2 regions of the Microbulbifer variabilis genome follow, and region 2 is predicted to be linked to the other one. Evidence: predicted binding sites of a transcription regulator. Region 2 holds the regulator's gene; the other holds the start of a gene.
What was found. The regulator LexA, encoded in region 2, represses DNA repair genes until DNA is damaged. The targets are predictions, from matches to a motif close to ACTGTNTNTANANACAGT.

Region 1 (4,630 bases), 1.9 Mb from region 2:
GAATTGTTCAGGTGGTATTCGACCCGGATGCGGCCGAGCATTTCGAAATGGCCGATCGCGTGCGCAGCGAATATGTTCTCAAGGTCACCGGCCGTGTGCGCGCCCGCGCGCCCGAAGCCCTTAATCCGAATATGGTGACTGGTGAAGTTGAGGTTTACGGCACTGAGCTGGAAATTCTCAACACGGCAGAGACGGTGCCTTTCCAGCTGGATGAGCACACTGCTGTGGGTGAAGACGTGCGCCTCAAGTACCGCTACCTGGATCTGCGTCGCAACGAGATGCAGAACAACCTGTATTTCCGCTCCAAACTCACCACGGCGATTCGCAATTATCTGGATGAGCACGGTTTCCTCGATATCGAAACCCCGATCCTGACCCGCGCTACCCCCGAAGGCGCGCGAGATTACCTGGTGCCGAGCCGCACCCACGATGGCAAATTCTTCGCCCTGCCGCAGTCTCCGCAGCTGTTTAAACAGTTGTTGATGGTGTCCGGCTTCGATCGTTATTACCAGATTGCCAAGTGTTTCCGCGATGAAGACCTACGCGCCGATCGCCAGCCGGAATTCACTCAGATCGATATCGAGACTTCCTTCCTCGACGAGGAAGAGATTATGTCGATCACTGAGGGCATGGTGCGCAAGCTGTTCAAGGAATTGAAAGGCATTGAGTTGGGTGAATTCCCACGTATGTCCCATTACCAGGCGATGTTGCGCTACGGCTCTGACAAGCCGGATCTGCGCATTCCGCTGGAAATGGTAGAGATCAAAGACCTGATGACCGAAGTGGACTTCAAGGTGTTCTCTGGACCGGCCAATGATCCCAAAGGTCGCGTAGCGGCTATCAAGGTGAGCGGTGGCTGCGACAAGCTGACCCGCAAGCAGATCGATGACTACGGCAAGTTTGTGGGCATCTACGGTGCCAAGGGTCTGGCCTATGTGAAGGTGAACGACCGCTCCGACCTGGAGAATGGCCTGCAGTCGCCGATCGTGAAATTCCTGCCCATTGAGACTCGTGCTGCCATTCTGGATCGGCTTGAGGCTGAGAGCGGCGATATTATTTTCTTCGGCGCGGATACCGCCAAAGTGGTCTCCGAAGCGCTGGGTGCGCTGCGCTGCAAGTTGGGTGAAGACCTCAATCTGTACACCAGTGAGTGGGCGCCCCTGTGGGTAGTGGCCTTCCCGATGTTCGAGGAAAATGAAGACGGCAGCCTCACCGCGTTGCACCATCCGTTTACTGCCCCTTCCTGTAGCCCCGAAGAGTTAGAGCAGAACCCACTGGGGGCGCTGTCGCGCGCCTACGATATGGTGCTGAATGGTACCGAGCTGGGTGGCGGTTCTGTGCGTATCCACGACCAGGCCATGCAGCAGGCGGTATTCCGTATTCTCGGTATCGATGAAGAAGAGCAGCGCGAGAAATTTGGCTTCCTGCTGGATGCTCTCAAGTATGGTGCGCCGCCCCATGGAGGCCTGGCCTTTGGTTTGGACCGCTTGGTAATGTTGATGACTGGCAGCGATTCTATTCGCGATGTGATTGCCTTCCCCAAAACCCAGAGTGCCGCCTGTGTCATGACGGATGCTCCGGGCACGGTGGATGCCAAGCAGTTGCGCGAGCTGAATATCCGCCTGCGCCAGAAAGAAGAAAAAATCAGCTGATTTTCCCCCGACGGGCCGGGCGAAGCGGGCCTGTCAAATCGTGGTGATGGGCATTTCGCTTCGCTTATTGGCCCATCCCTCGCACAGATTGAAGAGAGACGGAACATGGCCGGACATAGTAAATGGGCCAATATCAAGCACCGTAAAGCGGCTCAGGATGCCAAGCGCGGTAAGATCTTTACCAAGATCATTCGTGAGCTGACCGTAGCTGCCAAGGCGGGCCCCAACCCGGACGATAACCCGACATTGCGCGCGACTATCGACAAGGCTCTGGGCGCGAACATGAAGCGCGACACCATCGATAAAGCCATTGCCCGCGGCGCCGGCAATGCGGAGGGTGATAACTATGAAGCTGTGGTTTATGAAGGTTACGGTGTCGGCGGTGTCGCAGTACTGGTGGAGTGTCTGACCGACAACCGCAACCGTACAGTGGCCGAGGTTCGCCACGCTTTCTCCAAGCGCGGCGGCAACCTGGGTACCGATGGCTCCGTAAGTTATCTGTTCACCCGCAAAGGCCAGATGTTTTACGATATTGGCGTGGATGAAGACGCGCTGATGGAAGCGGCCCTGGAAGCGGGTGCTGAGGATATCGAAACCAACGATGATGGCAGCGTTGAGGTGACCACCGAATTCCAGGATTACCTCACGGTGAAAGATGCGTTGGTAGCTGCAGGCTTCACGCCGGACAGCGCCGAAATCGCCATGATTCCGTCCACCACTATCCCGTTGGATAAAGAGGGGGCAGAGAAGGTGTTGGCCCTGATCGAGATGCTGGAAGATCTCGACGATGTGCAAAATGTTTACACCAACGCGGATATTCCCGCAGAGGTGATGGAAGAGCTGGGCTGAGTCCCAGTTCAGACCGGGGCGGACGGTGTTTGCTCCGGTTTACCCTCATATCGCTTCAGCAGATAGCCACTTTTTCTATGCTGTCTGCGATCTCCCTTGACGCCTCGCTCCCACCTTGGGACACTCCCGCCACTATATAAACATACAGATATTTGGGGAACACCTCTTGACCCGAATCCTGGGTATTGACCCCGGCTCGCGTAAAACCGGCTATGGAATTATCGATGTAGAACGGGGTAAGGCCCGCTATGTGGCCAGTGGGGTAATTCGTATTCCCGAAGGCCCCCTACCTGAGCGCCTAAAGCTGATTTTCGACGCGGTTTCTCAGATCGCTCAGCAATACCAACCGGCGCAGATGGCAATTGAAAATGTATTTATGTCTAAGAGTGCGGGCTCAGCCCTGAAACTGGGCCAGGCGCGCGGTGCAGCCATAGTGGCCGGGGCCAATAGTGGTCTCGCTGTGGCTGAGTATGAGGCGCGCAAGGTCAAGCAGGCGGTGGTGGGCAGTGGTGCAGCCGATAAGCTGCAGGTGCAGCACATGGTCAAAACTTTGCTGTCACTACCGGGGACTCCCCAGGAGGACGCCGCCGATGCACTCGCCGTGGCTCTCTGCCATATGCACACGGAGCAGACCCTACTATTTACCGCCGGCGGAGCGCGCAGCCGCTTTCGCCGCGGTCGCCTCAGCGTTTAGAAAACTCTGCAGAACTTGGCCCTTATTGTGGGCAGCGATAGATAAACCTGGAACAACACATGATTGGAAGACTGAGTGGCAATCTGGCCGCGGTACAGCCCCCTTTGTTACTGATTGATGTGCAAGGGGTGGGCTACGAAGTACTCGCGCCTATGACCACAATTTTTGAATTGCCCGCCCTGGGACAGCCGGTTCAAGTACACACGCACTTGGCGGTTTCCGAAACGGCCCAGCAACTCTACGGCTTTATCCGCGACGCCGATCGCAAACTGTTCAGGACCCTGATTAAGGTCAGTGGTGTGGGCCCCAAGATGGCCCTGGCGATTTTATCCGGTCTCGATGGTGCGGCTTTGGCACGCTGTGTGGCTGAGGATAATGTTGCGGCACTGGTAAAGGTACCAGGCGTTGGCAAGAAGACGGCCGAGCGTTTGATTGTAGAGCTGCGCGATAAGTTGACCCCGGATTTCGGTGATTCCAACGATATTCCATTGATGGCGGCAGCCACAGCACCCAAGGTAGATCATACCGGCGAGGCGGAGAGCGCCCTGGTGGCCCTGGGTTACAAGCCCACTGAGGCCAGCAAAATGGTGGCCCGCGCGAGCAAGGAGCAGCCGGAAGCCGACAGTGCCACCCTTATCCGCCTGGCCCTAAAGGGCATGGCACCCGCCTAAACCGGGAGGCTTGGAGTTATTGCGATGATTGAAGCCGATCGTTTAGTAGCCCCCGAACCAGCGGGGCCCTCTGGGCAGGAAGAGCAGTACGACCGCGCTGTGCGCCCCAAAGCGCTGGCCGACTATGTGGGTCAGCCAGTGGTGCGCGAGCAGATGGAGATCTTTATTCAGGCGGCCAAACTGCGCAAAGAGGCCTTGGATCACACCTTGGTATTCGGTCCTCCAGGCCTGGGTAAAACCACCCTGGCCAATATTATTGCTGCAGAAATGGGGGTGGCGATCAAGACCACCTCGGGGCCAGTATTGGAAAAGGCCGGTGATCTGGCTGCGCTGATGACAAATCTGGAGCCGGGCGACGTGCTGTTTATCGATGAGATTCACAGGCTCAGCCCCCATGTAGAAGAGGTACTGTATCCGGCCATGGAGGATTACCAGCTGGATATTATGATCGGCGAGGGGCCGGCGGCGCGTTCAATCAAGTTGGATCTGCCACCCTTTACTCTGGTGGGGGCCACTACCAGAGCGGGCCTGCTCACCTCGCCCCTGCGCGATCGATTCGGCATAGTGCAGCGGCTGGAATTCTACAACGTGCAAGACCTCACCAGTATCGTGCGTCGCTCCGCTAGGTTGATGGGGGTTGAGATGGATGAAGGCGGAGCCTTACAAGTGGCGCGTCGCGCCCGCGGTACCCCGAGGATTGCCAATCGCCTGCTGCGCCGTGTGCGCGATTACGCAGATGTTAAGGGCGATGGTGCGGTGGATGC
Region 2 (4,630 bases):
CCCGGTTATCACCCAGCCAGGACAACAGCACACTCTCTACGGACTCCACAATTCCCCCTCCGCTTATAAAACCGGCTCCAGCCGCCCATAGGTTCTTGGAGCAAGCTGCGGAAACCGGTATTTCTCAACTACTGCATTATTGAAGCTAACCAGCTGCGAGTTCTATGCCAGCGCTCACTTTTTTCGAGTTCCGCCCAAGAGGTGATTGAGGGTCTACCCCGCATGGCTTTTAGACGCTCACTCGATTCCGCTGCGGGAATAAAGTTCTGCAGCCCAGCGAGAGACTCCAAAGCCCCTGCACGGTTATTGCAGACTACGCCCATATCACAACCCGCTTCCAGAGCAGCGCGGATTCTCTCCCCATAACCACCGGCAGCTCCCGCCCCCTCCATGGACAGATCATCACTGAAGATAACCCCATGAAAACCCAGCCGTCCTCGCAAAATATCCTGTAGCCAGTAACGGGAGAAACCCACCGGCTGGCTGTCTATATTGACGAAGCGAATGTGAGCGGGCATCACCGCATCCAGTTCATCGGCCCCTATGCAGTCAATAAAGGGCAAGGCATCGCTGGCCAGCACCTGCTCCAGGGAGCGCTCATCTTGAGGAAGCTCCACATGGCTGTCTTCAAGCACGTGCCCGTGTCCTGGAAAGTGCTTGCCGGTTGTAGCCATACCGGCCTCACGCATCCCTTGAATAAATGGCCTTGCAATAGCCGTCAGGTGATGGGGGTCGGGACAAAAACTGCGATCTCCAATAACTCGGCTGTGGCTGTCATCGGCATCCAATACAGGGGCGAAACTGAAATCCATCCCTACAGCCAATAACTCAGAGGCGAGCAACCAACCCACATCCTGCAACTGTACTGCTGAAGCCTGGGCGGACAGCTTTTGCATGGAAGGCAAACGCGTGAACCCCTCTCGAAAACGCTGTACTCGCCCACCCTCCTGATCAACAGCCAGCAGTATCTCTGGGCGCACAGATCGAATATCGGCAATCAGAGCTTGAATCTGATCGCGATCGCGATAATTGCGCGCAAAGAAAATCAAACCACCCACGAGCGGGTGGCGCAAAAGCTCACAATCCTCATCAGTGAGCTTCTGCCCTTCGATATCGATCATCACCGGTCCGAGTGATGCAGGCATATTCAGTTCCTCTAAGATTCACCAGCTGCGCAGTTTAACCGGACTCCACCTTTAGCATTGCCGAAGCGGCCGGCACAAGGCGCTCCAAAGTTTCCGGCAGGCTGCTCTGAGCACCAAAATCCTCTCTCAGGATAGCCTCTATGGCATCGTAGCTCGACAAGGTGAAAATAGTGGCCCCTAACATAAAATACAGGCGCCAGTAGAAAGTCACGGGATCAACCCCCGGTAAGGCCTCGGCCAATAGGCCTGCGAAGCGTCGGTAACTATCACCGTAACGAGACACTATAAAACGGCGTAAGTGCCCCTGAAACTGTGTATAAGCCAGTCCCAGCAGGCGCATAAAGCGCTGAGCATCCAGCCCAAGTTGGCCCAGACTGCCCAACCCAACTCGGTATAGGCTCTCCAACAACCCTTCAACCTTAAGTGGCTGGCCAGAAGCTATGCGTCGATCCAACTCTGCTTCCAGCGCATCGGTAAATGGTGTTAGGAAACGCTCAAAGACCGCCTGGATCAACTCTTTCTTAGAACCAAAGTGGTAATTGACCGCCGCCAGATTGACTCCGGCAGTACTCGTAATAGTCCTAAGGGATGTCTCGGTAAAGCCGCGCTCGGCAAAGAGCGCTTCGGCAGCATCCAAGATGCGGTTAACGGTATCCATCTGACTCATAGATATCAAACCACCATTTAAAACAGCTGTTTAATTTCGGCCAGAGTAGCACACTCCCAGCTCGCTGGCGGCTTATTGCACATACAGAAAGAACGGTTGTAGGGGGAAGTCCGACCTGGCGAATCCCCATAGGCGAAATTGGTTTGGTAAGTTGGCAGGATAAGATGTAATTACCGAAGCGACTGACCACTACCCTTCCCATAGGCCTTAGTGCATTCCACTGCGCGGGAAGAAAGATAGAGGTGCTAACTACTATTTAGGGACGAGGCACAGCCGTAGGCTTTGTATTTGGTCTCTACTTCCTGTATTCCTGTTTTTTCTGCCTCCCCTACTCCTCGCCCTATCCGATTGTTAATTAATAAAGAAAGTAACCTAGATATCTCGAAAACTCTTTAATCCCTGGCTCGCATATATTTCATAATCAAATCTGCAGCCTCTTCTACTGCATCCACCACATGAAACAGGTCTAGGTCAGCAGAGTCGATACAATTCCGTTCCAATACCGTATCTACCAGCCAATCGTACAGCCCTCCCCAATAACGCTTGCCCACCAAAACTATTGGGAATCGCCGTACTTTTTGAGTTTGTACTAATGTCAGCGCCTCAAATAATTCGTCCAGCGTGCCGTAGCCCCCGGGTAAACCCACAAAGCCCACGGCATGCTTCACAAACATAAATTTACGCACAAAGAAATAGCGAAAATTCAAACTGATATCTTGGTAAGGATTGGCTGCCTGCTCAAAAGGCAGCTCGATATTTAATCCGATTGAAGTACCAGGCTGCTCAAAAGCCCCACGATTACACGCCTCCATCAGACCCGGCCCGCCACCGGTCATCACAGGTATCCCCTCTGCTGCTAAAAGCTCCCCAAGCTTCACCCCTTGCTGATACTCCTGGCTATCTTCAGTGAAACGCGCACCGCCAAAAACTGTTACCGCCCCGTTAAGCGCAACCAAACGCTCAATTCCATCAACCAACTCAGATTGAATGCGCAGAACTCTCCAGGCTTCAGCCATTTTCGCATCAAGCATTATTATTCTCCCTTGCTGTCAGTTCTTTCAACTATTCGTTTCATTCCTTGTTTTCTTAAACAATGTAGCAGCTGGACTGCAGGCAGGTGCTCAGTTTGCGAGATCCTTAAATCTGTATATAATCCCAGCAACTGTATAAAAATACAGAAACGCTAGGTAAATCTATGACCAATCTCACCGCACGCCAGACTCAAGTATTAGAGCTGATAAAAGCCTACCTGGACGACACAGGTTACCCTCCCACCCGCGCAGAAATCGCCCAAGAGCTGGGCTTTCGCTCGCCCAACGCTGCAGAGGAACACCTCAAAGCACTGGCACGAAAAGGAGCCATTGAGATGGTTGCCGGTGCCTCCCGAGGTATTCGAATTCCCGACCACCAATCGGGACTTCCCATCGTGGGGCGTGTCGCCGCAGGCAACCCTATTCTGGCAGCCGAGCATATTGAGGATTATTGCGACCTGCCCGCCAGTTTCTTCCACCCACCGGCAGATTATTTATTGCGGGTACACGGCATGAGTATGCGAAATGCCGGCATTCTCGATGGGGACCTTCTGGCAGTACAGAAGACCGAGCAAATCAGAAACGGGCAGATTGTGGTTGCGCGGATTGATGATGAAGTAACCGTTAAACGCTTCCGCCGCAAAGGTAATCAGGCAACGGTACAACTCCTACCTGAAAACGAAGACTTTGATACCATCCAAGTAGATATGCGGGATAAGAACTTTGTGATCGAAGGATTAGCCGTAGGCGTTATTCGCCAAACTCCATGAGACTAAAAGATTTACCGCCAATCAAAAACAACAACAGCGGCTTCTAGCCGCTGTTGTTCCACTTAATTTTTCGCCTTTACCATAGATTAGTGAATCGTATGGTTAACCGGCATCGACTCTTCCTCTTCAAAGTAACCTGGCTCCAGGTCATCGAGATTTTGCACAGCTTCTATACCCGCCTCTAACATGGCCCGGGCTACTGCTACCTTGTGCTTTCGCAAAAATTGGAGACTCTCGGCTGAGAAACGAATACTCACCAGAGGGTCCTCCTCATGGCCGGCACGGCGCAGAGCCACATCGCCATTGGCCAACTCGATAATCTCATAAGTTTCGGAGGACATTTGCTTTCCCTTCACTGCACATCAGTTTGCGCCCAGTGTACCACAGGCAATTTAGAAGTTTCAGTGGGCGCAAAAAGATGAATAGAAAGGTAGCGGAGCCCTCTTAGCACTCCTCGAGATTGGCACGCTGTCTAAGTATCAGCTCACTGAGAGCTTTGTGCCATTTAAGCAGCGCTTCGAAAGAAAGCTCAATTGGTACTGTTCCGGCGATATTGTGGGTCGGAATAAGGTTGCCAGCTTGCCCCTTTTCCTCCGCTAATGTAGGCAGCCTCAGGAGCTGGTTCCACGCGCGTAATAATTCGCTAAGCCAACTCTCTGGCTCTGAGAGCAATAACTGCAGTTCACTTACTTCAAGGCTCGCTCTCCCCTGGCTGTGCAGGCTATCTAAAATAACCTGTACAGACTCTGGTTCAAAACTCAATTGCAGCTGATGTGACAGTTCAGCCAGGAAAGCCTGATAGGCTTTCCACAGCTGCAACAAAGCACCTTCTTCCAGGGCCATTCGCTGAATAGAAGAATCATAACTACTTGTGGCCAGCAGCTGGCTCTTACGCAATGCCGAAGTGACTAGGCCGGTATAGGGATTACTCATTTACTTTTTTGCCGCCGCTTTCTTAGCTGCCGGCTTTTTCTTGGCCGCCGCTTCGACTTTCCAGGCGCCATCCCGATAAAAAGC

Region 1: the regulator LexA is predicted to act here: its motif matches at 2,633-2,650, upstream of ruvC (crossover junction endodeoxyribonuclease RuvC).

The regions. Positions count from the first base shown of each region.
Region 1 is NZ_CP092418.1:821,241-825,870, forward strand. It holds gene aspS (aspartate--tRNA ligase) at 1-1,652, shown strand, start outside; gene MJO52_RS03755 (YebC/PmpR family DNA-binding transcriptional regulator) at 1,758-2,501, shown strand; gene ruvC (crossover junction endodeoxyribonuclease RuvC) at 2,668-3,195, shown strand; gene ruvA (Holliday junction branch migration protein RuvA) at 3,255-3,866, shown strand; gene ruvB (Holliday junction branch migration DNA helicase RuvB) at 3,891-4,630, shown strand, end outside.
Region 2 is NZ_CP092418.1:2,762,195-2,766,824, forward strand. It holds gene MJO52_RS12330 (mechanosensitive ion channel family protein) at 1-49, opposite strand, end outside; gene nagZ (beta-N-acetylhexosaminidase) at 129-1,145, opposite strand; gene MJO52_RS12340 (TetR/AcrR family transcriptional regulator) at 1,180-1,812, opposite strand; gene MJO52_RS12345 (TIGR00730 family Rossman fold protein) at 2,205-2,843, opposite strand; gene lexA (transcriptional repressor LexA) at 3,008-3,613, shown strand; gene MJO52_RS12355 (hypothetical protein) at 3,700-3,954, opposite strand; gene MJO52_RS12360 (DUF6586 family protein) at 4,058-4,546, opposite strand; gene topA (type I DNA topoisomerase) at 4,547-4,630, opposite strand, start outside.